One region of the Pseudomonas sp. S3_A03 genome, then DNA from elsewhere that is predicted to be linked to it. Evidence: predicted binding sites of a transcription regulator. Region 1 holds the regulator's gene; each other region holds the start of a gene.
The links. The regulator FliA, encoded in region 1, starts transcription of late flagellar genes. The targets are predictions, from matches to a motif close to CTAAAGTTTNNNNNNNNNNNGCCGNTAA.
Positions count from the first base shown of each region.

Region 2: motA (flagellar motor stator protein MotA) is a predicted target of FliA. The motif match lies at 4,611-4,638, and genes of this name have one in related genera.
Region 3: AB4O25_RS09545 (methyl-accepting chemotaxis protein) is a predicted target of FliA. The motif match lies at 3,753-3,780, and genes of this name have one in related genera.
Region 4: AB4O25_RS19195 (methyl-accepting chemotaxis protein) is a predicted target of FliA. The motif match lies at 4,068-4,095, and genes of this name have one in related genera.

Region 1 is NZ_CP162753.1:2,304,302-2,312,128, reverse strand. It holds gene flhF (flagellar biosynthesis protein FlhF) at 1-1,135, shown strand, start outside; gene fleN (flagellar synthesis regulator FleN) at 1,240-2,073, shown strand; gene fliA (RNA polymerase sigma factor FliA) at 2,070-2,810, shown strand; gene AB4O25_RS10375 (chemotaxis response regulator CheY) at 2,980-3,354, shown strand; gene AB4O25_RS10370 (protein phosphatase CheZ) at 3,373-4,161, shown strand; gene AB4O25_RS10365 (chemotaxis protein CheA) at 4,173-6,404, shown strand; partial or broken gene AB4O25_RS10360 (protein-glutamate methylesterase/protein-glutamine glutaminase) at 6,453-7,603, shown strand; partial or broken gene AB4O25_RS10355 (flagellar motor protein) at 7,603-7,827, shown strand, end outside.
Region 2 is NZ_CP162753.1:4,640,676-4,648,502, forward strand. It holds gene serB (phosphoserine phosphatase SerB) at 1-1,136, shown strand, start outside; gene asd (archaetidylserine decarboxylase) at 1,256-2,116, opposite strand; gene AB4O25_RS21180 (rhodanese-like domain-containing protein) at 2,125-2,946, opposite strand; gene AB4O25_RS21185 (HDOD domain-containing protein) at 3,004-4,539, opposite strand; gene motA (flagellar motor stator protein MotA) at 4,707-5,558, shown strand; gene motB (flagellar motor protein MotB) at 5,562-6,581, shown strand; gene rsgA (small ribosomal subunit biogenesis GTPase RsgA) at 6,633-7,664, opposite strand; gene orn (oligoribonuclease) at 7,774-7,827, shown strand, end outside.
Region 3 is NZ_CP162753.1:2,110,974-2,118,800, reverse strand. It holds gene AB4O25_RS09570 (MFS transporter) at 1-1,038, opposite strand, end outside; gene AB4O25_RS09565 (FadR/GntR family transcriptional regulator) at 1,378-2,088, shown strand; gene AB4O25_RS09560 (tRNA (adenine(22)-N(1))-methyltransferase) at 2,102-2,797, shown strand; gene AB4O25_RS09555 (DUF3144 domain-containing protein) at 2,879-3,169, shown strand; gene AB4O25_RS09550 (RNA 2'-phosphotransferase) at 3,148-3,699, opposite strand; gene AB4O25_RS09545 (methyl-accepting chemotaxis protein) at 4,051-6,108, shown strand; gene AB4O25_RS09540 (lactonase family protein) at 6,174-7,295, opposite strand; gene AB4O25_RS09535 (OPT family oligopeptide transporter) at 7,669-7,827, shown strand, end outside.
Region 4 is NZ_CP162753.1:4,175,439-4,183,265, forward strand. It holds rRNA gene AB4O25_RS19175 (16S ribosomal RNA) at 1-210, shown strand, start outside; rRNA gene AB4O25_RS19180 (23S ribosomal RNA) at 518-3,409, shown strand; rRNA gene rrf (5S ribosomal RNA) at 3,567-3,682, shown strand; rRNA gene rrf (5S ribosomal RNA) at 3,792-3,907, shown strand; gene AB4O25_RS19195 (methyl-accepting chemotaxis protein) at 4,206-6,086, shown strand; gene AB4O25_RS19200 (SRPBCC family protein) at 6,126-6,590, opposite strand; gene AB4O25_RS19205 (amino acid adenylation domain-containing protein) at 6,610-7,827, opposite strand, start outside.

The sequences.
Region 1 (7,827 bases):
AGACGAGCTGCGCAAGACTGCCTCGCGCATCGTCTCGGCCCAGGCCGAACTGAGCATGCGCGGCGACAGCGATGCCACCACCAATCGCCAGTTGTTCGCCGGCCTGCCGCTGACGGCTGCCGAGCCGTTGGTCGAGCCCACTTTCATCGAACCGCCGCGTCCTGCCGCGCCCGCCCCGGCCGCCGCAGTCGACCAGCGCGCGTTCGACTCGATGCGCTTTGAACTCAATGGCCTGCGCGAGTTGCTCGAAGTGCAGCTCGGCTCGCTGGCCTGGACCCAACTGCAAGGCAGCAAACCGCAACAGGCCAACTTGTGGCGTCGCCTGCAACGCATCGGCCTGTCCGGCCCGTTGTCCCGCGACCTGTTGGCGCTGACCCACGAAATCGAAGAGCCTCGCCAGGCCTGGCGCATGTTGCTGGCCCACTTGGCGCGGATGATCACCACGCCACAGATCGAACCCTTGGAAGAGGGCGGAGTGATCGCCATGGTCGGCCCGGCCGGCATGGGCAAGACCACCACGCTGGCCAAGCTTGCCGCCCGTTATGTGCTTAAGTACGGCGCCCAGAATATCGCGCTGGTGAGCATGGACAGCTACCGTATCGGCGCCCAGGAACAGCTCAAGACCCTGGGCCGCATCCTCAATGTGCCGGTTACCCATGTCGACCCCGGTCAATCCCTGGCCAATGCCCTCGACCCGCTGCTGCGCAAGCGCGTGGTGCTGATCGACACCGCCGGCCTGCAAGCCAGCGACCCGGCGTTGCGTATGCAGCTCGAAAGCCTGGCCGGGCGTGGCATCAAGTCAAAAAATTACCTGGTGCTTGCAACCACCAGCCAGAAACAGGTTCTTACCGCTGCGTATCACAGCTACAAACGCTGCGGGCTGGCCGGTTGCATCCTGACTAAACTGGATGAAACCGCCAGCCTGGGTGAAGTGCTGAGCCTGGCTATCAGCCACGAACTGCCGGTGGCTTACCTGACCGATGGGCCGCGGATCCCGGATGATCTGCATCTGCCGCGCCGTCATCAGTTGGTCAGCCGCGCCGTCAGCGTACAAATGCAAGACGAGCCTAGCGAGGAAGCGATGGCCGACATGTTCGCCGATCTCTATCACAACCCGGCAAAACGGGTCGGTTGAGTCAGATGAACACCGTGAAAAGTATCTACATCGATGGTCTGCAAGCGATTCACGCGGCCAAGCCATGTAGCCTGCGTCTAAGCAAGACAAGGTAAAGAAATAAAATGGGCAGCATGCATCCCGTACAGGTGATCGCGGTGACCGGCGGCAAAGGTGGCGTCGGAAAAACTAACGTGTCAGTGAATTTGTCCCTGGCCCTGGCAGAACTTGGCCGTCGCGTCATGCTGCTGGATGCTGACCTGGGACTGGCGAACGTCGACGTTCTGCTGGGGTTGACGCCCAAACACACGCTTGCCGATGTGATCGAGGGGCGCTGTGAGCTGCGCGATGTGCTGCTTCAAGGCCCTGGCGGGATCCGCATCGTGCCGGCCGCCTCCGGCACCCAGAGCATGGTGCACCTGAGCCCGGCGCAGCATGCCGGCCTTATCCAGGCATTCAGCGATATCGGCGACAACCTCGACGTGCTGGTGATCGACACCGCCGCCGGGATCGGCGAATCCGTGGTCAGCTTCGTGCGCGCGGCGCAGGAAGTGTTGCTGGTGGTCTGCGATGAACCCACCTCGATCACCGACGCCTACGCCCTGATCAAATTACTTAACCGTGACTACGGCATGAACCGCTTCCGCGTACTGGCCAACATGGCCCAGAGCCCGCAGGAAGGGCGCAACCTGTTCGCCAAGTTGACCAAGGTCACGGATCGCTTCCTCGATGTCGCCTTACAATACGTCGGTGCAGTTCCCTACGACGAGTGTGTGCGCAAGGCTGTGCAAAAGCAGCGTGCGGTCTACGAAGCGTTCCCTCGTTCCAAATGCGCATTGGCGTTCAAGGCTATTGCCCAAAAGGTCGATACTTGGCCGTTGCCCGCCAACCCACGGGGGCATCTGGAGTTTTTCGTCGAGCGATTGGTACATCAGACGAGCGCAGGACCCGTGCTATGACAGCGAACGGCTATAACGCCTACAAGAAGTCCGCCCGTGACGGTCAGGGCGAGTTGATCGAGCGTTATGCGCCGCTGGTCAAGCGCATCGCCTATCACCTGCTGGCACGCCTGCCCGCCAGCGTCCAGGTCGAAGACCTGATCCAGGCCGGCATGATTGGCCTGCTCGAAGTGTCAACCAAATACGATGCCACCAAAGGCGCGAGTTTCGAGACGTATGCGGGTATCCGTATCCGGGGCGCCATGCTCGATGAAGTGCGCAAGGGTGATTGGGCGCCTCGTTCGGTACACCGCAATACGCGCATGGTCAGTGACGCAATTCGCGCAATTGAAGCAAAAACCGGTCGCGACGCTAAAGATCACGAAGTTGCGGCCGAACTCCAATTGAGTCTCGACGATTATTACGGGATTTTGAACGACACCTTGGGCAGCCGCCTGTTCAGTTTCGACGACCTGTTGCAGGACGGTGAACATGAAGGGCTGCACGAGGACGGCGCGAGTACTCATATGGAGCCGGCGCGAGACCTGGAAGATGAACGCTTTCAGGGTGCGTTGGCGGACGCGATTGCCAATTTGCCTGAGCGTGAGCGACTGGTATTGGCGCTGTACTACGACGAAGAGCTGAACCTCAAGGAAATCGGTGAGGTCCTGGGGGTCAGCGAATCGCGAGTCAGCCAGTTACACAGCCAGTGCGCCGCTCGCTTGCGGGGGCGTTTGGGAGAGTGGCGAGCGCGCTGACAGGCAGTGTGGGGACACTGCAAAGCGATACCGCGAAGGTGATGGATCTTCGCGGGTTCGGCCCGTGGTGCCCCCGGCAGTCCTTTTTGTGTAATGCCTGTTGATTGAAATGACGCGTCCAGGTGCTGGGCGCGTTTAAGACTGCTTGGAGGTCGAATTGGACAAGAACATGAAAATCCTCATCGTTGATGACTTCTCAACGATGCGGCGGATCATAAAAAACCTGTTGCGTGACCTTGGGTTCACAAACACGGTCGAGGCGGATGATGGCCTTACGGCGATTCCGATCCTCAACAGCGGGAGCATCGACTTTCTGGTAACCGACTGGAACATGCCGGGCATGACCGGTATCGACTTGCTGCGTCATGTGCGGGCCGACGAAAAGCTGCGCAGCCTTCCCGTGCTGATGGTCACCGCCGAAGCCAAGCGTGAGCAGATCATCGAAGCTGCCCAGGCGGGTGTTAACGGTTACGTGGTCAAGCCATTCACTGCACTGGCCTTGAAAGAGAAGATCGAAAAAATCTTCGAACGCATCCACGGCTGATGCCATCGCGGGGGAGCTATGGAGCATAACGAAACGTCACAGGGAGACTTTGAGTCGACCCTGAAAAAACATGCTCACCAGTTGGTCGACAGCCTTGAAAAAGGCCAGTTCGGCGACGCGGTGCAGTTGATCCATGAGCTCAACCAGACCCGTGACCGCGGCCTGTATCAGGAAGTGGGCAAGCTCACACGCGAGCTGCACAGTGCGATTGTCAATTTCCAGATTGACCCGCACATGCCCCAGGCCGAAGAAATCTCACAGATCACCGATGCCACCGAACGCCTGTCCTATGTGGTCAGGCTGACTGAGGCGGCGGCCAACCGCACCATGGACCTGGTGGAGAACGCCACGCCCCTGGTCAACGGCATGGCCACTGAAGCCCAGGCCCTGAGCGCCGATTGGGGCCGCTTCATGCGCCGGGAAGTCGGGGCTGAGGAGTTTCGTGAGCTGGCACGTCGGGTTGAAGGCTTCTTGTCGCGCAGCGAGCAGGAAAACCGCACGGTTTCCAGCAACCTCAACGATATTTTGCTGGCCCAGGATTACCAGGACCTCACCGGTCAGGTGATCAAGCGTGTGACCCAGTTGGTCACCGAAGTGGAAAGCAACTTGCTCAAATTGGTGCTTATGGCAGGCCAGGTTGACCGTTTTGCCGGCATTGAACATGACCGCGAAGCGATCCTCTCGGAAAAAGATCCACAAAAACATCTCGCCAAGGGTGAAGGTCCGCAGATTCATGCCGATAAACGTGAAGACGTTGTGTCAGGTCAGGATGACGTAGATGACCTGTTATCCAGTTTAGGCTTCTAAGGAGCACCCACATGAGCTTCGGCGCCGATGAAGAGATCCTTCAGGATTTCCTTGTAGAGGCCGGCGAAATTTTAGAGCAACTGTCCGAGCAACTGGTCGAGCTGGAAAGCCGCCCGGATGATGCGAACCTGCTCAATGCAATTTTTCGCGGTTTTCACACTGTAAAAGGGGGCGCCGGCTTCCTCCAGCTCCATGAGCTGGTGGAGTGCTGCCACATCGCCGAGAACGTGTTCGACATCCTGCGCAAGGGTGAGCGTCACGTTGATTCGGAGTTGATGGACGTGATTCTCGAAGCACTGGATGCGGTCAACGGCATGTTCAGCCAAGTGCGTGAACGTGCCCCGATCACGGCGGCCACGCCGGAACTGTTGGCGGCCCTGGCGCGCTATGCAGAGCCTGCGGACACTTGCGCGCCGGTGGTTGAAGCGGCGCCGGAGCCTGTGGCGGAGCCTGAAGCGGATGTCACGGACACTGAGTTCGAACAACTGCTCAACTCCCTCAGTGCCGTCAAGGCCGAAGCCGAAGCACCGGCCGCCGAAGCCCCGGCAGCGGCGCCGACCAGCGAAGACATTACCGACGCGGAATTCGAATCGCTGCTCGACCAGCTGCATGGCAAAGGCCAGTTCGCCGCTGATGCGGTGGCGCCTGCCGCTGCCGCTCCTGCACCTGCCGCAGCGGGCGGGCCGGTCAGCACCGACATCACCGACGACGAATTCGAAGCGTTGCTCGACCAACTGCACGGCAAAGGCACCTTTGCGGCCGACGCCTTGCCGGCAGTCGCCGCCACCGCCGCTGCGCCTGCCGCCCCTGCGCAGCCTGCCGCTGATGGCCTGATCACGGATAACGAATTCGAAGCCCTGCTTGACGATTTGCACGGCAAGGGCAAGTTCAGCGAGGTTGCACCTGCCGCCGCTACGGCAGCACCGGTTGCCGCCAAAGCGGCTGCACCCGCCAAAGCTGCCGCTCCAGCCGCTCCAGCCGCCAAACCGGCACCTGCCCCAGCGGCGGCGCCGGCTGCGGCCCCAGCGCGTGCCGCCGCCGCGGCGCCGCCTGCGGACAAACCCGCCAGTGAAGCCGAAACCACCGTGCGCGTGGACACCGCGCGCCTGGACGACATCATGAACATGGTCGGCGAGCTGGTGCTGGTACGTAACCGCCTGGTGCGCCTGGGCCTGAGCAGTGGCGATGAAGCCATGCAAAAGGCCGTGTCGAACCTCGACGTGGTGACCGCCGACCTGCAAACCGCCGTGATGAAAACGCGGATGCAGCCGATCAAGAAAGTCTTCGGCCGCTTCCCGCGCCTGGTGCGTGACTTGGCGCGCCAACTGAAGAAAGAGATCAACCTGGAACTGGTGGGTGAAGAAACCGACCTCGACAAAAACCTTGTCGAGGCCCTGGCCGACCCGCTGGTCCACTTGGTGCGCAACGCGGTCGACCACGGCGTCGAAACCCCGGAAGAACGCGAAGCCTCGGGCAAGTCCCGTGGCGGCAAAGTCATCCTGGCGGCGGAGCAGGAAGGCGACCACATCCTGCTGTCGATCACCGATGACGGCAAGGGCATGGACCCGACCATCCTGCGCAATATCGCGGTCAAGCGTGGCGTGATGGACAAGGACGCCGCCGACCGCCTGACCGACACCGAGTGCTACAACCTGATCTTCGCCCCTGGCTTCTCGACCAAGACCGAGATCTCCGACGTGTCGGGCCGTGGCGTGGGCATGGACGTGGTGAAGACCAAGATCAGCCAGCTCAATGGTTCGATCAACATCTACTCGACCAAGGGCCAAGGCTCGAAGATCGTGATCAAGGTGCCGTTGACCCTGGCGATCATGCCGACCCTGATGGTGATGCTGGGCAACCAGGCGTTCGCCTTCCCGCTGGTCAACGTCAACGAGATCTTCCACCTCGACCTGTCGCGCACCAACGTGGTGGACGGCCAGGAAGTGGTGATCGTGCGCGACAAGGCGCTGCCCCTGTTCTACCTCAAGCGCTGGCTGGTTGCATCGGCCGCCCATGAAGAGCAGCACGAAGGTCATGTGGTGATTCTCTCCGTGGGTACCCAGCGTATCGGCTTTGTCGTCGATCAACTGGTGGGCCAGGAAGAAGTGGTCATCAAGCCTTTGGGCAAAATGCTGCAGGGAACCCCGGGCATGTCGGGTGCGACCATCACCGGTGACGGTCGGATCGCGCTGATTCTCGATGTTCCGAGCATGCTCAAGCGTTACGCCGCTCGGCGTATTTGATTCTGGTGGGGCAGGGCGGTCTCGCCCGCCCCACCTAACGGAGTGTTTATGGCAGTCAAGGTCCTGGTGGTGGACGATTCGGGTTTCTTCCGCCGCCGCGTCTCGGAAATTCTTTCCGCCGATCCAAGCATCCAGGTGGTCGGCACGGCCACCAACGGCAAAGAGGCGATTGATCAAGCCATTGCGCTGAAGCCGGACGTGATCACCATGGACTACGAGATGCCGATGATGGATGGCATCACGGCAGTCCGGCACATCATGCAACGCTGCCCCACCCCGGTATTGATGTTCTCCTCGCTGACCCATGAAGGCGCCCGAGTGACCCTCGATGCGCTGGATGCCGGTGCGGTGGACTTTTGCCGAAGAATTTCGAAGACATCTCGCGCAACCCCGAGAAGGTCAAGCAGATGCTGTGCGAGAAAGTCCACAGCATCTCGCGCAGTAACCGCCGCAGCCTGTTCAGCGCGCCGACACCGACACCGACGCCTGCCCCGGCAGCGGTGGCTCCGCCGGCTGCCTCCAGCCGTGCCTCGTTCGGTCGCCCGGCGCCCGCGCCGCTTGCACGGCCTGCACCGCCACCGGTACGCACGTCGGCCCCGGCCACTGCAACGGCGCATTCGCCGGCACCCAAGCGCAAAGCCTACAAGCTGGTCGCCATCGGCACCTCCACGGGTGGCCCGGTCGCCTTGCAGCGCGTGTTGACCCAGTTGCCGGCCAACTTTCCGGCGCCGATCGTGTTGATCCAGCACATGCCCGCCGCGTTCACCAAAGCCTTTGCCGAACGCCTGGACAAGCTGTGCCGCATCAGTGTCAAGGAAGCCGAGGATGGCGACATTCTGCGCCCTGGCCTGGCGCTGCTGGCCCCCGGCGGCAAGCAGATGATGGTCGACGGCCGTGGCGCGATCAAAATCCTGCCGGGCGATGAGCGCCTCAACTACAAGCCGTGCGTGGACATCACCTTCGGTTCGGCGGCCAAGTCCTACGGTGACAAAGTTCTGGCGGTGGTGCTCACCGGCATGGGCGCCGACGGCCGTGAAGGCGCGCGCCTGCTCAAGCAGGGCGGCAGTGCGATCTGGGCCCAGGACGAAGCCAGCTGTGTGATCTATGGCATGCCCATGGCCATCGTCAAGGCGGACCTGGCCGACGCCGTGTACAGCCTGGACGACATCGGCAAGCATTTGGTGGAGGCCTGCCTCTAATGGATGTGTTGAGCCTGATCGGCATCACCATGGCGTTTGTCGCAATCATTGGCGGCAACTACCTCGAAGGCGGCCACCTGGGCGCCTTGGCCAACGGGCCGGCGGCGCTGATCGTGATTGGCGGCACCGTGGGCGCCGCGTTGCTGCAGTCGCCGATGAGTTCGTTCAAGCGTGCAATGCAGATCGCGATCTGGATCATTTCCCTCCACGCGTCGACTTGGCCG
Region 2 (7,827 bases), 2.3 Mb from region 1:
AGGGTGGTGTGAACATTCTCGACATCGGCCAGGCTGTGATTCACGACACCCTGTCGTTCGGCATCCTGGTGGAAATTCCCAGCACCGAGCAGGCCTCGTCCGTGCTCAAGGACATCCTGTTCACAGCGTACAAGCTGGATCAACAGGTGCGTTTCACCCCGGTGTCCGAGGAGGACTACCAGCATTGGGTGGCCGGCCAAGGCAAGAAACGCCACATCGTCACGCTGTTGACTCGCAAGGTCACGGCTGAGCAGTTGCAACGCGTCAGTTCGATCACCGCGCAATACGGTTTGAATATCGACCACATCGACCGTCTGTCGGGCCGTATGCCGCTGGACACACCCGCTCATCAGGGCAAGGGTTGCATCGAGTTCTCCGTGCGCGGTGAGCCGGCCGACCCGCAAGCCTTGCGCGCCGAGTTCCTCAGCGTGGCCCAGGCGTTGAATGTCGATATCGCCTTCCAGGAAGACTCGCTGTTCCGCCGCAACCGTCGCCTGGCGGTGTTCGACATGGATTCCACACTGATCGAAGCCGAAGTCATCGACGAATTGGCCAAGGCCGCCGGTGTGGGTGAACAGGTGTCCGCGATCACCGAGCGCGCCATGGCCGGTGAACTGGATTTCCGCGCCAGCTTCAAGGAGCGCCTGGCGCTGCTCAAGGGCCTGGATGTGAGCGTGCTGGACTCCATCGGCGCGTCGCTGCGCCTGACGGAAGGCGCCGAAACGCTGTTCGCCGAACTCAAGCGCCTGGGCTACAAGACTGCGATCCTGTCCGGTGGCTTTACCTACTTCGCCAAACAATTGCAGGCCAAGTTGGGCATCGACTACGTCTTCGCCAATGAGCTGGAAGTGGTCGATGGCAAAGTGACCGGTGTGGCGGTGGAGCCGATTGTCGACGCCCAGCGCAAAGCGGATCTGTTGAAGGAATTGGCCCATAAGGAAGGCTTGCGCCTGGAGCAGACCATTGCGGTCGGCGACGGCGCGAATGACTTGCCGATGCTGGCGATTGCCGGGTTGGGCGTGGCGTTTCGCGCCAAGCCGTTGGTGAAGCAATCGGCGAAGCAGGCGATTTCGACCTTGGGGCTGGACGGTGTGCTGTACCTGCTGGGCTTTCGCGACCGCGACGGGCAGCTGTAACTGAAAATGTAGGAGGGGGCTTGCTCCCGATGGCCGTGGATCAGTCACCCGATGAGTTGACTCAAACACAGCTATCGGGAGCAAGCCCCCTCCCACAATTGACCTGGATTGGCGTCAGGTCAGGCGTTGGGCAGTGCGATACCCTGGCCCATCTGCACCGGCGAACCGGCCACCAATTCTTCCGCCCATTTCACCTGATCCGGCCCGAACAGCACGATGGCGGTCGAGCCCAGCTTGAAGCGGCCCAACTCGGCACCTTTCTCCAGATAAATCGGCGCACGCGCGGCTTCGTCGTAGCGGAAGGTTTTCAGCTCGCGCTTGGGCGGCGTGACGAGGCCAGCCCACACGGTTTCAATCGATGCCACGATCATCGCGCCGACCAATACCACCGCCATCGGGCCGCGCTCGGTGTCGAACAGGCACACAACGCGCTCATTGCGCGCAAACAGTTCCGGTACGTTTTCGGCGGTGGTCTGGTTGACCGAGAAGATCCGGCCCGGCACGTAGACCATCTCGCGCAGGGTGCCGGCCAGCGGCATGTGAACTCGGTGGTAGTCCTTCGGTGACAGGTAGATGGTGGCAAAGTCGCCGCCCATGAACGGCGCTGCTACAGCGGCGTCGCCGCCCAGCAATTCCAGCACGCTGAAGCTGTGGCCCTTGGCCTGGAACACACGACCATGTTCGATCGGGCCAAGCTGGCTGACCGCGCCATCGGCGGGGCTGAGTACGGCGCCAGGGGCCTGGTCCAGCGGGCGCGCGCCGTCTTTGAGGGCGCGAGTGAAGAACGCGTTGAAGTGCTCGTAGGCGGTTACGTCTTCAACCAGTGCCTGGGACATGTCCACTTGATAGCGTTTGGCGAACCAGGTGGTGAAGGCGTTCTTGAACCAGCGCACGCGGCACTCTGCAATGCAGCCGGCCAGGCGCGACAGCAGATGGTGCGGCAGCAAGTACTGGCTGAGGATAAACAACTGCTTTTTCATAACTGTCCTTAAACCTTAATCTCAACGGGGGTGTCGGGGTGGTTGCCCCATTCGCCCCAGGAACCGGCATAACCTTTGACTCGCGGATAACCGAGCGCCTTGGCCACCAGGTAGGTGAAGCCAGAGCGGTGGTGAGTCTGGCAATGGGTGATGATTTCTTTGTCGGGGGTCAGCCCAAGCTCTTCAAGGACCTGCGGCATGTCGCGGCGGATGCGCAGGCTGCGCGCCTTATCCATGCCGGCGGTCCATTCGAAGTTCACGGCGCCGGGGATGTGCCCGCCTTTGGCCGCGAGCACCTTCTCGCCGGAATATTCCAGCGGGCCGCGTGCGTCCCAGATGCCCAGGTCGGCGGCGCCGAGGCGGCTTTGCAGGTATTCGCGGGTGGCGGTGGGGCCATCGTGCAGCGTGAGGCTGACCGGGCCGCCGCGCGCTGGCGGCACGTCGGTCGACACGGTGTACTCAGCGGCCAGCCAGGCCAGCAGGCCGCCGTCGAGGTAGTGGTATTTCGGGTGACCGATCACGTCGAGCATCCAGATGAAGCGTCCGGCCCAGCCGCCACCTTCGTCGTCATAGACCACGTAGGTGGCATCCGGGGTGTGGCCCAGTTCACCGAAGAGTTTTTCCAGGTCGGCTTTGTGGGGCAGCAGGCCGGGTGCCGGCGGCTGGCCCAACTGGGTGCGCTTGGGGTCAACGAAATGCGCCCCCGGGATATGCCCTTCGGCGTAGCGGGCGGCACTGGTGAGGTCCACCAGAATCAGGTGTTCGGTATCAAGGCGACCGATCAGGTCGCTGGGTTCGATCACCAGCGGCAAGCCAGAGAAGTCAGGCATGTGAGGTCTCCTGGGCACAAATGTTGGCGATAAAGGAGGGCGATTGTAGCGCAAGCATCAGACGCTGCGGTTGGTAAAGCTGTGCAGGGCTTTCTCGATGCACTGCGCGGTTTTGCCGAAGGCTTGCACGGTGGTTTCCGAGAACGGCCCACCGCCCTGGTCGGCGATCATCACCATCACCACGCGACCGTTGCAGCTCATGGAACGCAACAACAGGTGCTCACCGTTGAACAGGCGACGCAGGATCGGCGGCAGCAAGGCCGAGAACTGCGCATGATTGTCCGGTGTGAGGCGCACTTGGGCGGATTTTTCCAGCAGGCGCTGCAGCAGTGTGCTGTTGACCACGTCCAGGCTCAGGTTGGCGGCGTCTTTAGGTAGGCCGTCGGCTTGGTGTACGCGCAGCGTGCTCAAGGCGCGATCGGCCATGAACAACAACACTCGCTGCATGCCACTGGCCACCAGGGCTTCCTTGGCGCACGTGGTCAAATGCATGGCGTTGGCAAAACGGCTCGGCTCCACCAGCAGTTCGGTGCAGCGGTTGCGCCATACCGCCAAGGCTTCGGCGGTGGGCGGCGGCGCGGGCAGCAGGCCGCGATGGATCTTCTGTACATGCCACGGCCAGATCAGCGAAAGCGCCGGGTGCCAGAGGTCGGGCATCAGCGTGGTGCGCGCGCTGGTGACGGCTTGTTGATGCGAGTGTTGCTGCACCTCAGCCAGCGGTTGTTGCAGATACAGAGCTGTAAGGTACTGCCAGCGCTGTGTGTGCGGGCAGGTCCAGGATTCTTGCGCGGACATCGCCAAACCGTTGGCCAGCAGCACGGTATTGGCCGGCTGGTTCAGCCAGCGGCGCAGGTTGGGCTCGGCGTCGAGTAACTGCTGATGGCGCAACGGGTCATCTTCACGGGCGATATGCAGCGCCTTGACCAGCAACCGTTGCTCGTTCTTCAGCAGGTTATAACCCTGGGACACCCAGATCGGCAGGTGCCAGGTTTCGGTCAGTGCCAGGCACAGGTCCAGCAGGCGTACGCCGAACAATTGCTGCTCGACCTTGCGTGCCGACTCGCCCTTGTGAATCACGCGCAGCTCCCACTCTTCGAGAAGCTTGGGGTGGGCAACGGCCATCGGCCACAGCGGCGACAGAAACAGCAGGCTGCCCCAGTGAATGTCTTGCCACAACCGTGCCAGGCGGCTGCCGAACAAACCGTTGGCTTGTTGCGATGCATGCTGGCTCACCAGCAACAATTGACGCAATGCAATGGGGATCTCTTGGGCCGGCACCGAGGGCAGGCGCGCCAGCAGTTCTTCGGCGCGCTTGAGGCCCAGGCGGTTGAGCGCCACTTCGAGATTTTCCGCCGGCTCCGTCAGGCTGCCATGGGTATGGCTGTTTGCCTCGCGCATCACGCTGAGTACAAGGGCTGGGCTGTTTTGCATCAGTTCGGCAATATCTCGCAACGAACTGCGGCTGTCGCGGATCGCCTTGCACACCCGGTCGTGGCTGGCCTGGGGAACAGGCAGCGGCACTTCGTCCAGGCACTTGATCCAAGCGGCGAGAGAGAGAGGTCTTACAGATGGGACTGTCGTTTTATTAGCCATGATTGGGGCGCGATCATCACATGCGGTCAACACGCCCGGAGCGGGCCGAACTGGCTTTTCGCCTTAACGGGCTATAGTCTGGCGCAGTTTTGCCGATAAGTAGAACAAGAGTTTTTCAGTTCCCCCAAATATGTCCATGAACCCGACGGCGCAAGTACTCATCTCCTATGGCTAAAATTATCGGCATCATCGTCGTCTTCGCGAGCGTGCTCGGCGGGTACGTCCTGTCCCACGGTAAAATTGCGGCACTGATCCAGCCTTTCGAGGTGATGATTATCGGTGGTGCGGCACTGGGCGCTTTCCTGCAGGCCAACCCCGGCTACATGACCATGCACGTGATCAAGAAGTCATTGGCCATGTTTGGTTCGCGCTTTACCCACACCTTCTACCTGGAAGTGCTGGGGCTGGTGTACGAGATCCTCAACAAGAGCCGCCGCGAAGGCATGATGGCCATCGAGGCTGACATCGAGGACGCCGCGGCCAGCCCGATTTTCGCCAAGTATCCGGCCGTGCTCAAAGACGAGCGCATGACCGCTTATATCTGTGATTACCTGCGCATCATGTCCTCCGGCAACATGGCTCCCCATGAGCTTGAAGGCTTGTTCGACATGGAATTGTTCAGCCTTAAAGAGGAGCTGGAGCATCCGTCCCACGCCGTGACCGGCGTCGCAGACGGCATGCCCGGTTTCGGTATCGTCGCGGCGGTACTCGGTATTGTGGTGACCATGGCCTCCCTGGGTGAGGGTGACCAGGCGGCCATCGGCATGCACGTCGGTGCGGCGTTGGTGGGGACCTTCTTCGGTATTCTCGCGGCCTACGGTTTCTTCGGCCCTCTGGCGACCTCCCTGGCCCATGATGCCAAAGAAGAAATCAACCTTTACGAATCGATCAAGGCCAGTCTGGTGGCGTCCGCTTCCGGCATGCCGCCGTCGCTGGCGGTGGAGTTCGGTCGCAAGGTCCTGTACCCGAAGCATCGCCCAAGCTTCGCCGAGCTGGAACAAGCGGTTCGCGGTCGCTAAGCCATGGAAAACAACCAGCCGATAATCATCAAGCGCGTCAAGCGCTTCGCTGCGGGGCACCATGGTGGCGCCTGGAAAATCGCCTTCGCCGACTTTGCGACGGCGATGATGGCGTTCTTCCTGGTGCTGTGGCTGATGTCGACGGCCACGCCCGAACAGAAAATCGCCATTGCCGGCTACTTCAAAGACCCGATTGGCTTTTCGGAAAGCGGCACGCCTTTCGTGATCGATCTGGGCGGCTCGCCGCAATTGGCGCCTGAGCGCACCATCAACCCCGAAGTCAAAACCGAGGCGCCCCAGGAAAAAATCCCGATCGAGCGCGATACCGTCGAGGCCATGGCCGAGCAGGTCGAGCAAGAGCGCCTTGAGTTGCTGTTGCAAGAGTTGCAGAACAAGGTCGAAGAAAACCCGCAGTTGCTGAAATTCAAGGATCAGATTTCGTTCGAAATCACTCCGGAAGGCTTGCGCATCCAGATCACCGACGCCGCCAACCGGCCGATGTTCGACTCCGGCAGCGCACGCTTGAAGCCGTATTTCGAAGACATCCTGCTGGCCATGGCCGACACCATCAAGACGGTGCCGAACAAGATCAGCATCAGCGGTCACACCGACGCCAAGCCGTATGCGGGCCAGGGTGACTTCGGCAACTGGGAGCTATCGGCCAACCGCGCCAACGCCGCACGTCGCGCGTTGGTAGCCGGCAGCTACCCGGACCCGCAAGTCGCGCGCGTGGTGGGTTTTGCATCCTCGCAGCTGTTTGATCACAAGGATCCGTTCAACCCGGCCAACCGGCGCATCGATATCGTCGTGCTGACCAAAAAGGCCCAGCGTGCGATTGAGGGTGATCAGCCCCCACCGCCACAACCGACCCCTGGTGCTGGCGCGCCCGGCGAAGTGCCGGCCGACCCGAACGCCATCCCGCCAGGGCAAGAACCCTTGCCGGCGCATGAGCTGCGTCAGAAATTGAATCTGTTTGATGATGGTGGGGTGAAAGACCCTACGGTGCCTGGGACGGGATCCTAGGCTTCACATACAACAAGGCCGCGATAATCGCGGCCTTGTTGTTTCGGCGGTTTAGTAACTGCTCTCCGGCAAGCTCGCAATAATCGACCGATAACTGTTCATTCGCTGCTGCTGCACGCGGCCGTCTTCCAGGGCCTTGAGCAACGCACAACCCGGCTCGCGGTCGTGTTTGCAGTCGCGGAAGCGACAGGTGCCAATCAGGTCGTTGAACTCGATGAAGCCCGCTTCCACATCGCTGCGGCTCACGTGGCCGAGGCCGAATTCACGAATGCCCGGGGAGTCGATCAGTTCGCCGCCGCCGGGGAAGTGGAACAACCGCGCGGTGGTGGTGGTGTGCGTACCTTGGCCGGACAGTTCCGACAGCGGGCCTACACGGGTGTCGACCTCGGGCAGCAAGCTGTTGACCAGCGACGACTTACCCACGCCGGACTGGCCGACAAACACGCTGATGCGTCCGTCCAACTGCTGTTGCAGTTGTTCCATGCCATTGCCGTGATGGGCCGACACTTCCAGCACCGGGTAGCCCAAGGTGCGGTAGACCGCCAGCAGCGCATTCAGCGCAGGGGCGTTCTGTTCGTCGATCAGGTCGAACTTGTTCAGCAACAGCAACGGGCGGATGCCGGCATGTTCGGCGGCTACCAGGTAGCGGTCGATCAGGTTGGCATGAGGCTCGGGCAAGGGGGCGAATACGATCACGATCATGTCGACGTTGGCCGCCACCGGCTTGAGCTGGCCGCGGCTGTCGGGCCGGCGCAGTTCGGTGGTGCGTGGCAACTGGGCGACGATCACGCCGATGCCCTGGTTGCCGGCGCGCCATACCACTTTGTCGCCGGTCACCAGCGCCGGCAGGTTGGCGCGCAGGTGGCAACGGGAGACTGAGCCCGCGAGTTCGCCTTCCAGCGCCTCGACTTCGACCTGCACACCGAAGTGCGCGATTACCAGGCCCGTTTGCTCGGGGCCCAGGTCGCCGCCTTCAAGCGCTTCTACGGCGGAGGATTCACGTTTGGCGGCGCGCGCGGCGCGTTCACCTTGAATCTTTTCGATGCGCCAGTTTTGGCGGCGGTTGAGCTGGCGTTTGGCCATTGGTGTTCCGTGTCGATAATGCAAAGGTTTGGGTAAAACGGTCGCGAGTCTAGCACGGCCCCGCCTGCTAAACTGCGCAGCTACGCCAAGGTGCCAAGAGAATCAAGCCATGCAAAACCCACAGAACCTGATTTGGATCGATCTGGAAATGACCGGTCTGAAC
Region 3 (7,827 bases), 190 kb from region 1:
GAAGGCGAAAATCGGCCCACCGGTGGTAGACATGAACATGCCTGCCGCGGCAATCAACAGTGCCGCCGCGACCCAGGCCTGCTGGAACTTGAACTTGCCCGACAGCGACGCGAAGGCGTACATGGCGATGATCGAGATCAGCCAGGGGATCGAGTTGAAGAAGCCCACCTGCACGTCACTCAAGTCGCCCATCTTTTTGATGATGCTCGGCAGCCAGAATGTCGCCGCGTAAATCGTCAGTTGGATGCAGAAGTACAACGCGCAAAACAGCAGGATCTGGCGGTCCTTGAGCAGCTTGCCGAGGGTGGGTTTGACGCTGGTCAGCGCTTCACGCTGGCGTTGTTCGGCGTCGATGGCGCCGACCAGTGCGTCCTGCTCTTCACGGCTCATCCATTTGGCATCGTGGGGCTTGGAGTCGAGCCAGAACCACACAAAGAACCCGATCACCACCGAGGCCAGGCCTTCGATGGCGAACATCCATTGCCAGCCATGAAAACCAAAGCCTTCGATCTGCAACAGCACCCCCGACAGAGGGCCCGAGATCAACGACGCCACCGCCGAGCCGCTGAGGAAAATCGCGATGGCTTTACCGCGCTCCACGCCCGGCAACCAGCGCGTGAAGTAGTAGATCACCCCAGGGAAAAAACCGGCCTCGGCCACGCCCAGCAGAAAACGCAGGATGTAGAAGTGGGTTTCGTTCTGGATGAACGCCATCATCGTCGCGACGATGCCCCAGGTGAACATGATGCGGGTCAGCCAGATGCGCGCGCCGACCTTTTGCAGCAGCATGTTGGACGGTACTTCGAACAGGGCGTAGCCAATGAAGAACAACCCGGCGCCAAAGCCATAGGCCGCGGCGCCGATGCCCAGGTCATGCTCCATGTGCGTGCGCACGAAGCCGATATTGACCCGGTCGATGTAGTTGAGGATGAACATGATCACGAACAGTGGAAGCACATGGCGCTTCACTTTGCTCACGGCGCGCGTGAGGACGGGATCGCGGGTGGGTGCAACGGATGCATGGCTTGAACGAGTCACAATGGAAAACTCCCCCTGATTATTTTTATGCGGGTTTGTATGCGTTGTTGATAGACATCATACAAGTGCATTTCTGGGGTTCGCAATCCATGGCGGGGTGTTTTTTGTGTTTATAAGGTGACCAGGGGGCTGCTTGGTTTAGTTATTAGTCCGTATTTATTGGGGTTTTGTGAGCGCTTGCGTTGAATTCCTCTGTTTGAAAATGCCCGCTCGATAGCGTCAGTTGTTAAACGCTACAGATTGGTTGTCATACAAGATGATGGTTTTCTCACGCGCTCAGCAATGTCCCTCCAGCAGGATGTTAAGCTCCGCCCAGCCCAACCTCGTGGACCTCCCGCAATGCCCATTGAAAGCCCAGCGCCCCTGCGTAGACGCTCTAACAACCTGGCCCAAGGCGTGGTCGATGCCCTGACCCAGCGCATCCAGCTCGGGCAATTGAAACCCGGTGAAAAACTGCCTTCCGAATCCACCATCGTGCGTGAGCACGGCGTCAGCCGTACGGTGGTGCGCGAGGCGCTTTCCAAGTTGCAGGCCTCGGGGCTGGTGGAGACGCGGCATGGCATCGGCACCTTCGTGCTGGAGCAAAACGCCCAGCAGGGCTTGCGCCTGCATGTGGATACGGTGGCCAGCGTGCGTAACATGCTGGAACTGCGCCTGGGTCTGGAAGTACAAGCGGTAGCGCTGGCCGCGCTGCGCAGAAGCGAGGTGCAACTGGCCGATATGCGCCAGGCGCTGGATGACTACCAGGCCTGCCTGGCCAACCACGACAGCTGTGTGGAAGAGGACAAGCGCTTTCACCAACTGATCGCCGAGGCCACCGGCAATACGTTCTTCAGCGAAATCATGTCGCACCTGGGCAATGCGATGATTCCCCGCACTCAGGTCAAGGGCGCCGAGCGCGGCGGCGCCGATTTTGCCAAGCTCGGGCAATTGGCGAACCTTGAGCATGAGGCGATTTTTAATGCGATCAAACGCCAGGACCCGGACGCGGCGCGGGCCGCCATGGTGCTGCACCTGACCAACAGCCGGGATCGGTTTTCCGGCGAATGACAAGGACTCAAGGTTGAACGAACAGACATTGTCCCAGCGCCTGGAGCGCGTGGCGGCGCATATACCGCACGGCGCACGCCTGGCCGATATCGGCTCGGACCACGCCTACCTGCCGGTGGCATTGTTGCGCCGTGGCGTGATCGAGGCGGCCGTGGCGGGGGAGGTGGCCGCCACGCCTTTTCAAGCGGCCAAGCGTACCGTGTGTGACAACGGCCTGGAGCAGCGCATCCGCGTGCGCTTGGCCGATGGTTTGTCGGCCATCGAACCCGACGACCGTATCACCGCCGTCAGCCTGTGCGGCATGGGCGGCGAAACGATCCGCGACATCCTCGAAGCCGGCAAGGCCCATTTGAGCGGTCATGAGCGGCTGGTCCTGCAACCCAACGGCGGCGAGCAACCGCTGCGCGTGTGGTTGATGCACAACGGCTACCGCATCGTCAGTGAAGAGTTGCTGCACGAAAACCGCTTCTACTACGAAATCATCGTCGCCGAGCGCTCGGAGCCGGTGGTGTACAGCGCTGAAGAATTGTACTTCGGCCCGCTGCACATGCAGGCGCGTACGCCGGTCTTCCTGGCCAAGTGGCAACGCGCGCTGCGCCTCAAGCACAAGACCCTGGCCGGCTTCGAACAGGCACGGCAGACGCTGCCCGAGGCTAAGCGCCAAGAGATAGCCCGGCAGATTCAGTGGATGATTCAATTGCTGGGTTGATCGCTGTTGTCGCCGGATCCGCATCCATGGCGCCGGATATGCTCCAATAACCGCCTCATTCGCTCACCCAGGACGCCCGCCATGGCCGACGCCACCGACCAAGCCTTCTACGACCGCGCAGACGCACATATCGAACTGTCGAACGAGCAGCTCAAAACCTTCGAAGACCTCGGTCAGGTCAGCGCCTCAATGATGTTCGGCACCACCCGGTTCAATGCCTGGGCGTGTGCGCGTAATTTTAAATCCGGCGCGCACATGGCCGAGGAGCGCGAGGCGATGCTGAAGTATTTCTGTGAGCAGTACCGGATGATGCTTGAAGACAATCTGGACGATCACATCAATAATTTTACTCAGTACATGCAAGTCAAATAGGGCGCCGGTACTGCGTCCACCAGCCATACGCCGTTGTCCGCCTGGAAGAACCGCATGCCTGCCTTTCTCATCGCGTGCGTATCAATGCTGAGCAGCACCGGTTGCCCATAGCGCTTGCCGACGGCCATCGCGGTCTCAGGGTTCTCTGTGAGGTGCACATGGTGCCGGCTGCCCGGAATCAGTCCTTGAATGTCGATGGAGGCCATGAAGCGGCTGGCGGTACCGTGGTAGAGCACGGCCGGCGGTTCCTTTTCGATGTGCTGCACCTGCACGTGTTCAGTGCTATGGCCTTGGGCGGCGCGGATGCGGTAGCCATCGTCGGAGAGTGTGAAGCGCTTTTTATCGTTGGTCTCAACGACATCGAGCAAGGCCTGGCGGTCAACGTTATGCCCGTGCCGGTTGGCTTTTGTGATCAGTTCGTCAATATCGGTCCAGCCGTCGCTGTCCAGTGCAATACTCAATGACTCCGGGGCATGGCGCAGTACGTAGCTGAGGAATCTGCTGATATCGTCGCGTTGTTTCTTATTCAAGAGGATTTCCTTTTCCGAGGTGAGCTTGATTGCCGTCAGACGCATTCAGCCCTTCAAGTTTGTTCGGTTCGCGGCCGATAGGATGCCTGTAATTGAAGATGTTTTGGAGCGCATCTCAGGTAGTCGTCTCCGCCGGTTACAACACCCTGGCCGACACTGAGTGCTTTTGCCCCATTTTCGTGCACGCCACCGGCACCATAAGCACACCGAGCGCGCTGTTTCGGGGCTGCGTGCCGGCGGCTCGTATCTTGCTAGTGCCAAGCTAATCAATGACATGGCATTTTGCCGTTAGTCATTTCAAGGCTTGGCCCGCCGTTTATTCGCGTGGGTTGTTTTTGGGAGTGGTCGGACATGCACAGCTTGTTATCACCCGGTATCCGCCTGCTCGGACGTCTCGGTTTCGCACGTAAATTCCAGATTCTGTTTTTCCTGTTCATGCTGCCCCTGGCCGGTAGCCTGTGGATGATCGGGCAGGACTATCGTGAAAAATTAAGCGTGATTTCCAACGAACAGTCCGGCGTCCGCCAACTGTTGGCCCTGGACACACTGGACGGCCAATTGACCGCCCAGCGCAACCTGGCCGCGCGCTGGAAAGCAGCAGACATCCTGCACGCCCCGACGCCGGCGGCGAAGGCGGCGATGGACAAGGTCGATGCGAATTTCCCACTGATCCAGCAAAGCCTGCAAACCTTGGGCGATACCCTCAAAACCCAGAACGCCGGGGCCGATATCCTGGCGCGCTTCGACGCGTTGCAGGCCACGGTCAAGGGCATGGACTCCGCGTCCCTGCGCACCGTGGGCTGGTGGCCGGACGGCTACGACCGTTTCACCTCGGCCCTGAGCGCGATGCAAACCCTGCGTGAGCAGATCACCCTGGACGCCGGCCTGATCCTCGACCCCTGGCTGGAAACCTACATGCTGATGCAGATGGGCACGCAGCAGACGCCGGACCTGATCGAGCGCATCGGTCGCATGGCCAGTGTCGGTCAATCGTCCATCGCGTCCGGGCAATTCACCCTGCAAAGCCGTTTGCAGATGCGCGACCTGCGCAGCCGCATCGGCGACGCGCGCGACCAGTTGGACAAGGCTGCGACTGCGCTCAAAGCCAAGCAATTCGACGGCATGCAACCCTGGACCGCGCAGTACGACAACAGCCTGCAGTTGCTGGATAACGAACTCAAAGTGCTCGATGACGGCGTGTTCGGCGGCAGTATCAAGCTTGACACCACCAGCTTTGAGCGCAGTGTCGACACCACGCTCGCCTCGCTTGGCGCGCTGCGTGTGCAGTCGCTCACCTCGCTGGATGCGCGCTTGAGCTACTACCACAGCCACGCCAACCAACGCTTCATTCCCCTGGCGCTGACGTTCGGCCTGCTGGCCCTGGCGGCGCTGTACCTGTTCGTGTGCCTGCAAGCTTCCATCCGCCGCAGCGCCAGTGGCATCACCACCCTGGCCGAGTCCCTGCGCGACGGTAACCTGTGCGTGGAAGTGGCGGTGGAAGGGCGTGACGAACTGGCGGCTATCAGCACGGCACTGAACGTGGCGGTGATGCAGCTGCGCACCAGCCTGCTGGGGGTCAATCACGAAACCCAGCAACTGGGCTCAGCGGTGCTCACCCTCAATTCGCAATCGGGCAGCACCCTCACTGAAGTCGAAGACCAGCAACACCAGATCAGCCAGATTGCCGCTGCCGCCACGCAGTTGGCCGCCACCTCCATGGGCGTCGCCAGAAGCTGCGAGCAAGCCTCGGGCAGCGCCCAGCAGACCCGGCGCATTGCCGAAGACAGCAGCCGTGACAGCCAGCGCACCACCGCGAGCATCCAGCAGCTCAACCAACGCCTTACCGACACCGCCGATGCGTTGCAGCAGGTGAGCCAGCAGGGGCAGCAGATTCAATCGGTGGTCGACACCATTCGCGGCATTGCCGAACAGACCAACCTGCTGGCACTCAACGCGGCCATCGAGGCGGCGCGTGCCGGTGAGCAGGGCAGGGGGTTTGCGGTGGTGGCCGATGAAGTGCGCAGCCTGTCGCAACGCACCCAGGCTTCCACGGCGCAGATCGCCGGCACCGTCGACAGCCTGCGCGCGACCGTCAGCCAGGCGGTCACCTTGATGGGCGCCGCGTGCGAGCAAGCACTCACCGATGCCGAGTCCGTCACCGGCCTGGGCGCGCGCTTGGGCGAGATTGCCGGCGCGGTGCAGAACGTCACCGACACCCTGGCGCAAATCGCCACGGCCGTGGAAGAACAAGCGGCGACGGCGGACGAAGTGAGCGGCAATATCCAGCAAGTCGATCAGGCCGCAGGGCGCTTATTGGACGGCGCCCGCGCAGTCAACCGCGCGGCCGACACCTTGAGCAGGGGCAGCCAGGCGTTGAGTGACAACACGGCGCGGTTTCGTTTGGGCTGAGCGGCGTTGTGGTGAGCGGGGCAAGCCCGCTCACCACCTGCATCGTTCCCGAAGGGTGCTGAGGGTTACTTCGCTTGGGTGTGCAACACCTCAATCCACAACGCCCCCTTGCCCGACGCCGCTTCTCCCACCCGCTTCAATGCCCCGTTGGCGCTGACCGCATACGCCCCGACCGTGTCGCTTTTCTCGCCCGTCACCAGCAACCATCGGCCATTGGGCGAAAACGCGATATTACGCGGCTGCTTTTCTTGCACCGGGTAGTTGTCGAGAAAGCGCAGGCCGCCCGTGGCTGTGTCCAGCGCAAACGCCGATACCGAACTGCTGGTGCGCTCGCTCATCAGCAGCAGCTTGCCATCCGGCGACAGACGCAGGTCGGCGGCCCAGATGCGCGGTGTCGGGTCGTCTTTGAGGTCATTGTTGCGCGCATCGCGCACTTCGCCGTGGGCCAGTTTCAAGCGTGCGGGGATGCCGTTGGCCACGCCGACCTGGGTCAGCGCGCCGGTGTTGTGGTCGATGGCAAACGCGGTCACGGTACCGCTCATTTCGCCGACCACATACAGGTATTGACCGTTGGCCGAGAACGCCAGGTGCCGAGGGCCGGTATTGGCCGGCACGCTGACAAAGCCCGTGCCGATCGGCGTGAGTGCGCCGGTGTTGGCGTCGAAGCGGTATTGCAGCACATGGTCGGTGCCCAGGTTGCCGGCGTACGCGAAGCGATTGCTCGGGTCGGTACGCAACGAGTGCGCGTGCAGGCCGGTTTTGTAGGTGAGGATCGGCTCGGCCTTGTCGACGGGCTGCACGCTGAGCAGGTCGGCACCGTAGGAGGCCGCGAGCAGATAACGCCCGGCGCGGTCGGTGGCCAGGTAGGCCATGCTGTCGGCCAGCGGCGCCTTGGACGTTGGCGTCAAATGCCCGTTGGCCGGGTCAATGCTGAACGCCTGCACCTGAAACGGCTTGACCCGCAGCGCGGCAAACAAGGTCTTGCCGTCCGGGCTCAGGGCCATCGGGTTGACCTGATCGCCCGCCGTTACTTGCTCGACTAGGCTCAGTGCACCGTTGCTTTCATCGAGGCGATATTGAGAAATCAAGCCATCGCCGGGGCTGGAGATGTAGGCAAAGGTGGTGGCGTTGGCGTGTGCGACGAGGCCGCAGGCAATGGCGGCGGCCAGAATGAGAGGTTTATTCACGAGCGGACCTTTATTGTTTTGATTGTGGTCAGTCATCGTATGACTCTGCGGGAGTCTCGGCAATGGGTGTTTGGTCGGCGCACTGACTTCTTCATCTTGGCGCCTCGCACCAACCTGGTCCTGGGCCGACGGTTTGGCGGCGAGCCGATCCCCTGGCCCATACGGCCTATTCGCCCCAAAGTGCCGATCAGTTAAGCGAACGCAATGTTCAAAGCAATGAAGATCCCCTGTGAGCAAGCCTCCTCCCACAGGGATCTGCGCTTAACGGATCTGCCCACAAACGCGGGTGCGTCAGCGGCTGGCTCAGGAACCTTTCGCGCTCCAAGGGGCTCACTTGTCAGGTCGCTCCGTTTGATCGCCGAAAGGAATCCGCATGCTTTCAGCCTCGCCAGCCTTTGCCCAGCACCCCCCCGTCGAACGCGAACTCAGCCTGCGCGCTGTCATCATGGGGACGCTGCTCGGCATCCTGCTCACCCCTTCCAACGTGTACGCCGGCCTGAAGATCGGCTGGTCGTTCAACATGTCCATCATT
Region 4 (7,827 bases), 1.9 Mb from region 1:
AGTCGGAATCGCTAGTAATCGCGAATCAGAATGTCGCGGTGAATACGTTCCCGGGCCTTGTACACACCGCCCGTCACACCATGGGAGTGGGTTGCACCAGAAGTAGCTAGTCTAACCTTCGGGAGGACGGTTACCACGGTGTGATTCATGACTGGGGTGAAGTCGTAACAAGGTAGCCGTAGGGGAACCTGCGGCTGGATCACCTCCTTAATCGACGACATCAGCTGCTCCATAAGTTCCCACACGAATTGCTTGATTCATTGAAGAAGACGGTAATGCGAGATGAATGCATTATTCTATATAGAGCTTAGAAATGAGCATTCCATCCTGGCGATGGTGAATGTTGATTTCTAGTCTTTGATTAGATCGTTCTTTAAAAATTTGGGTATGTGATAGAAAGATAGACTGAACGTTACTTTCACTGGTAACGGATCAGGCTAAGGTAAAATTTGTGAGTGATTACAGATTTTCGGCGAATGTCGTCTTCACAGTATAACCAGATTGCTTGGGGTTATATGGTCAAGTGAAGAAGCGCATACGGTGGATGCCTTGGCAGTCAGAGGCGATGAAAGACGTGGTAGCCTGCGAAAAGCTTCGGGGAGTCGGCAAACAGACTTTGATCCGGAGATGTCTGAATGGGGGAACCCAGCCATCATAAGATGGTTATCTTGTACTGAATACATAGGTGCAAGAGGCGAACCAGGGGAACTGAAACATCTAAGTACCCTGAGGAAAAGAAATCAACCGAGATTCCCTTAGTAGTGGCGAGCGAACGGGGACTAGCCCTTAAGTGGCTTTGAGATTAGCGGAACGCTCTGGAAAGTGCGGCCATAGTGGGTGATAGCCCTGTACGCGAAAATCTCTTAGTCATGAAATCGAGTAGGACGGAGCACGAGAAACTTTGTCTGAATATGGGGGGACCATCCTCCAAGGCTAAATACTACTGACTGACCGATAGTGAACTAGTACCGTGAGGGAAAGGCGAAAAGAACCCCGGAGAGGGGAGTGAAATAGATCCTGAAACCGTATGCGTACAAGCAGTGGGAGCCCACTTTGTTGGGTGACTGCGTACCTTTTGTATAATGGGTCAGCGACTTATTTTCAGTGGCGAGCTTAACCGAATAGGGGAGGCGTAGCGAAAGCGAGTCTTAATAGGGCGTCTAGTCGCTGGGAATAGACCCGAAACCGGGCGATCTATCCATGGGCAGGTTGAAGGTTGGGTAACACTAACTGGAGGACCGAACCGACTACCGTTGAAAAGTTAGCGGATGACCTGTGGATCGGAGTGAAAGGCTAATCAAGCTCGGAGATAGCTGGTTCTCCTCGAAAGCTATTTAGGTAGCGCCTCATGTATCACTGTAGGGGGTAGAGCACTGTTTCGGCTAGGGGGTCATCCCGACTTACCAAACCGATGCAAACTCCGAATACCTACAAGTGCCGAGCATGGGAGACACACGGCGGGTGCTAACGTCCGTCGTGAAAAGGGAAACAACCCAGACCGTCAGCTAAGGTCCCAAAGTTATGGTTAAGTGGGAAACGATGTGGGAAGGCTTAGACAGCTAGGAGGTTGGCTTAGAAGCAGCCACCCTTTAAAGAAAGCGTAATAGCTCACTAGTCGAGTCGGCCTGCGCGGAAGATGTAACGGGGCTCAAACCATACACCGAAGCTACGGGTATCACGTAAGTGATGCGGTAGAGGAGCGTTCTGTAAGCCTGTGAAGGTGAGTTGAGAAGCTTGCTGGAGGTATCAGAAGTGCGAATGCTGACATGAGTAACGACAATGGGTGTGAAAAACACCCACGCCGAAAGACCAAGGTTTCCTGCGCAACGTTAATCGACGCAGGGTTAGTCGGTCCCTAAGGCGAGGCTGAAAAGCGTAGTCGATGGAAAACAGGTTAATATTCCTGTACTTCTGGTTATTGCGATGGAGGGACGGAGAAGGCTAGGCCAGCTTGGCGTTGGTTGTCCAAGTTTAAGGTGGTAGGCTGGAATCTTAGGTAAATCCGGGATTCTAAGGCCGAGAGCTGATGACGAGCTAACTTTCAGTTAGCGAAGTGGTTGATGCCATGCTTCCAAGAAAAGCTTCTAAGCTTCAGGTAACCAGGAACCGTACCCCAAACCGACACAGGTGGTTGGGTAGAGAATACCAAGGCGCTTGAGAGAACTCGGGTGAAGGAACTAGGCAAAATGGCACCGTAACTTCGGGAGAAGGTGCGCCGGTGAGGGTGAAGGACTTGCTCCGTAAGCCCATGCCGGTCGAAGATACCAGGCCGCTGCGACTGTTTATTAAAAACACAGCACTCTGCAAACACGAAAGTGGACGTATAGGGTGTGACGCCTGCCCGGTGCCGGAAGGTTAATTGATGGGGTTAGCTAACGCGAAGCTCTTGATCGAAGCCCCGGTAAACGGCGGCCGTAACTATAACGGTCCTAAGGTAGCGAAATTCCTTGTCGGGTAAGTTCCGACCTGCACGAATGGCGTAACGATGGCGGCGCTGTCTCCACCCGAGACTCAGTGAAATTGAAATCGCTGTGAAGATGCAGTGTATCCGCGGCTAGACGGAAAGACCCCGTGAACCTTTACTATAGCTTTGCACTGGACTTTGAATTTGCTTGTGTAGGATAGGTGGGAGGCTTTGAAGCGTGGACGCCAGTCTGCGTGGAGCCAACCTTGAAATACCACCCTGGCAACTTTGAGGTTCTAACTCAGGTCCGTTATCCGGATCGAGGACAGTGTATGGTGGGTAGTTTGACTGGGGCGGTCTCCTCCTAAAGAGTAACGGAGGAGTACGAAGGTGCGCTCAGACCGGTCGGAAATCGGTCGTAGAGTATAAAGGCAAAAGCGCGCTTGACTGCGAGACAGACACGTCGAGCAGGTACGAAAGTAGGTCTTAGTGATCCGGTGGTTCTGTATGGAAGGGCCATCGCTCAACGGATAAAAGGTACTCCGGGGATAACAGGCTGATACCGCCCAAGAGTTCATATCGACGGCGGTGTTTGGCACCTCGATGTCGGCTCATCACATCCTGGGGCTGAAGCCGGTCCCAAGGGTATGGCTGTTCGCCATTTAAAGTGGTACGCGAGCTGGGTTTAGAACGTCGTGAGACAGTTCGGTCCCTATCTGCCGTGGACGTTTGAGATTTGAGAGGGGCTGCTCCTAGTACGAGAGGACCGGAGTGGACGAACCTCTGGTGTTCCGGTTGTCACGCCAGTGGCATTGCCGGGTAGCTATGTTCGGAATAGATAACCGCTGAAAGCATCTAAGCGGGAAACTAGCCTCAAGATGAGATCTCACTGGAACCTTGAGTTCCCTGAAGGGCCGTCGAAGACTACGACGTTGATAGGTTGGGTGTGTAAGCGCTGTGAGGCGTTGAGCTAACCAATACTAATTGCCCGTGAGGCTTGACCATATAACACCCAAGCAATTTGACTACTCGAAAGAGCATCAGATTGCGGTGTGTGAAGACGAAACGAACCGAAAGTTTGTAACTCACAAAACACCGACTGCTGTCACATACCCAATTTGCTGAAGCGAGGCCATTTGGTCACGAGTCAGTACCCGAATTTCTTGACGACCATAGAGCATTGGAACCACCTGATCCCATCCCGAACTCAGCAGTGAAACGATGCATCGCCGATGGTAGTGTGGGGTTTCCCCATGTGAGAGTAGGTCATCGTCAAGATTAAATTCCAAAACCCCTGTTTGCTAACGCAGACAGGGGTTTTGTTTATGTAGAAGTCCATGAATTTCATCGGCACGTTGATACTGCGACGGGCCGGTACACAGAATTTCTTGACGACCATAGAGCATTGGAACCACCTGATCCCATCCCGAACTCAGTAGTGAAACGATGCATCGCCGATGGTAGTGTGGGGTTTCCCCATGTGAGAGTAGGTCATCGTCAAGATTAAATTCCGAAACCCCTGTCTGCTAACGCAGACAGGGGTTTTGTCGTTTAGAGGGATGCAATCCCGCCACGTTGTCCTCAAGTGAAAAACACACGACAGCGCTAACGCCTACCGCCTATCTCTTTCCTGGGTTAAAAATCAGATTTCTCCCATAAGTCCCTAAGTTTTGCTCCGACTTGGCCGAAAGCTTGATGAGCCATGCGTGCACCGAAATGGAGCGGGTGAACACTCCGCTTACCGTTTTATGGAATTTCCACTCGGCACGCTTATCCCCCTTTGGCAAAAGAAGTCGATGAAATGAATCTTAAGTTCAGTCATAAAATCTTGTTGGCCGCGTCAGGCGTAGTGGTTTTAGCCTTCGCGTTGTTCACCCTTTACAACGACTACCTGCAGCGCAGCACCATCAAGCAGAACCTGGAATCGTCCATCGAACAATCCGGGGAGCTCACCGCCAGCAGTGTGCAGAACTGGCTCAGTGGTCGAATACTGGTACTCGAAAGCCTGACGCAAAACGTAGCTCACCAAGGCAGTGCAGCGGACTTGCCTGGGCTAGTCGACCAACCAGCGCTCACCTCGAACTTCCAGTTCACCTATGTGGGTCAAACCAATGGTGTGTTTACCCAGCGCCCGGATGCAAAAATGCCCGACGGCTACGACCCCCGTCAGCGCCCCTGGTACAAACAAGCCGTGGCGGCTGATAAACCTATGCTCACGCCGCCTTATATGGCTGCAGTAGGCGGGCAGATCGTCACCATCGCCATGCCGGTGAAAAAGAACGGCGAGCTGCTGGGTGTAGTGGGCGGAGACCTCAGCTTGCAAACCCTGGTGAAAATCATCAACTCGGTGGATTTCGGCGGCATCGGGCATGCGTTCCTGGTCAGCGGCGACGGCCAAGTCATCGTCAGCCCGGACGAGGACCAAGTGATGAAAAACCTCAAGGACATCTATCCCGGCACCCGCTTACGCATCGAGAAGGTCAATCAGGAGGTTGTGCTCAAGGGCCAGGATCGTATTTTGTCCTTCACTCCGATCAGCGGCTTGCCAGGGGCAGATTGGTATATCGGTCTGTCGATCGATAAAGACAAAGCCTACGCACCGTTGGGTAAATTCCGCACGTCGGCATTGATCGCTATGCTCATCGCCGTGGTCGCGATTGCTGTGCTCTTGAGCCTGCTGATTCAGGTCTTGTTGCGGCCCTTGACCACTATGGGGGTTGCGATGCAAGACATCGCTCAAGGTGAAGGTGATCTGACCCGCCGCCTCGCTGTTACCAGCAAAGATGAGTTTGGCGAAGTCGGCAGTGCGTTTAACCGGTTTGTGGAACGTATCCACGCTTCGATTTCCGAAGTGTCTTCGGCAACACGCCAGGTGCACGACCTGTCCCAGCGAGTGATGGCATCCTCCAACGCGTCAATCATCGGTTCCGATGAGCAAAGTGCGCGTACCAACAGTGTGGCCGCAGCAATCAACGAACTGGGTGCCGCCACTCAGGAAATCGCGCGCAACGCGGCTGATGCGTCACAGCACGCCAGCGGTGCCAGCGAGCAAGCCGACGACGGTCGCAAAGTGGTGGAGCAAACCATCCTGGCGATGTCTGAACTGTCGCAAAAAATCAGTTTGTCCTGCACTCAGATCGAAACACTGAACGCCAGCACCGATAATATCGGCCACATCCTTGATGTGATCAAAGGCATCTCCCAGCAAACCAACTTGTTGGCACTGAATGCCGCGATTGAAGCTGCGCGTGCCGGCGAGGCGGGACGTGGGTTTGCGGTGGTGGCCGATGAAGTGCGCAACTTGGCTCACCGTACTCAGGAATCGGCTGAAGAGATTCATAAAATGATCACTTCGCTGCAAGTGGGTTCGCGCGAGGCGGTGACCACCATGAACGCCAGCCAAACGTCCAGTGAGCAAAGCGTCGGGGTGGCCAACCAGGCCGGCGAACGCCTGGTCAGCGTCACGCAGCGGATCGTTGAGATCGACGGTATGAACCAATCCGTCGCAGCGGCCACCGAGGAGCAGACGGCCGTGGTGGAAACCCTCAATGTGGATATCAACCAGATCAACCTGCTTAACCAGCAGGGCGTGGCCAACCTCAACGAAACCTTGAAGGATTGCGATGCGCTGTCGCAACAGGCTAATCGGCTGAAGCAACTGGTCGACAGCTTCAAAATCTGAGCCGTTGAGCGTGTGAGTAGGAGCGTGCAGTGTTCGCTCCTACTGCGGGCCCAACAAGCGGCTGACGTTGTCCAGTGCGCTTTCAGCGAAAGCCTGTACAAATTGTTCAAATCCCACCTGTGCAGCGTCCTCCGGTTCGGCAATGAGGGTCCACGTTACCCTGGAGCACTGTGTCTCCAGTGCGTCCACGTTGATTGCTGCCCACAATCTAGCCACGCCCAGAGTGTTGTAGAGGGTGGTCCAAGTCATATACATGGCGTGCTCATCCCGGCTATTGAGCTGTTCCACCACCTGGTTGCCATCTCGGAAAAACTTCGTGCGTAAAGCACCCACACCGGTACCGGTCATTTCGATGTGTGACAGAGCGGGGATGAATACATCAAAACCTGAAAACGTCCCCACCATGTTCCACACACGCCTGGCCTGGCAGTCGATCACCCGCGAGGCCACTATCGGCCGTCCCGTTGGATTGCGGATTAACGTATCCGGTTGCAGCCGTTTCATAATGTTGTCCTGACGCAATTCATAGAAAACCGATGGCCTTGAGGTAATTGCAACCTCTGCTCAATAGCGCGGGGGTTTTATCGGGATACTGCTCACCCATTTGCTCAACGCCACGCTGTGCGTTCTCGTGAAGGATCATCCCGGTATCGCCGATGTCTTCATCCAAGCGATCAAGATAAAAACCGAGTACGCCAAACAGCGCGTTGTCCTGGTCCACCGTCTGTAGCGCCTTCTGCCATTGCGTGATGCTTACCCGCTCAAACATATGACCGGCTCGGCTGAACGCATCCAGATAATTCTCCCAGCTCAACGGCTGCGGGTTATGCAGGTTGAACACGCTTCTATCGGCTTGAAAACGACTGCCGTGGAACGCAATGAAGCGCGCCAGAAAGTCCACTGGCATCAGGTCGAAATTCAAATCCAGCCGCGGAAGCAGGCCTAGTTGCAGCGAGCCCTTGAGCATCAGCATCAGGCGATTTTTTTGCGGCCGGCAAACCCCATTGCGGCTGTTGAAGCTGATGTTTCCGAGGCGATGGATATTGACCCAGGCCCCGTTTTCAACCGCGCGCCCCAGCAGTCGCTCCGCCACCCATTTGGAGAGGTTGTAGCCATTCTTGATATACAGCGGCAATGTGGCCGCCGCAGGGGCTTCAAGGATACGTCCCACCGTGTCGATACTGCTGGAGGCGGACAGCGTCGAGACAAAATTGAATACTTTCTTGCAGCGCGTCTCGCATAGACGCAAGCATTCGAATACGGGCTCGACGTTGTTCCTGGCTAGCGAGGCGTAGTCCATGACGTGGTTGACCTGCGCCGCGTTATGCACCAGCACACCGAAGCCTTCGACGAGAGAGTCATAGACGTCGCGGGCCAAACCCAGTCGAGGCTGGCTGATGTCGGCGGCGAATACCTGTACTCGGCTCAGGTCCATATGGTCCAAGCGGTAATCGCGCAGCGCCTGGGTAAACCTCATCATCGCGCACTGCCCCGGTCGTTCACGCACCAAGCACGCCACCTCAATGGCGCCACCGGCCAACAGGGCTTCGACGATGTGTATACCGACGAAACTGTTGGCGCCTGTGACTATAACTTTGCGCGGATCGCCCCAGGCACCCTCGGGCAACGAGTTGATCGTCCACGGCCGTTGGGCATCCCGGATCGCCTGGCCGGAAGAGGCGTCGGGGCGCTCCCCGTCTTGCATCAGCGCTGCCAGCGTACGAACCGTCGGGACTTCAAT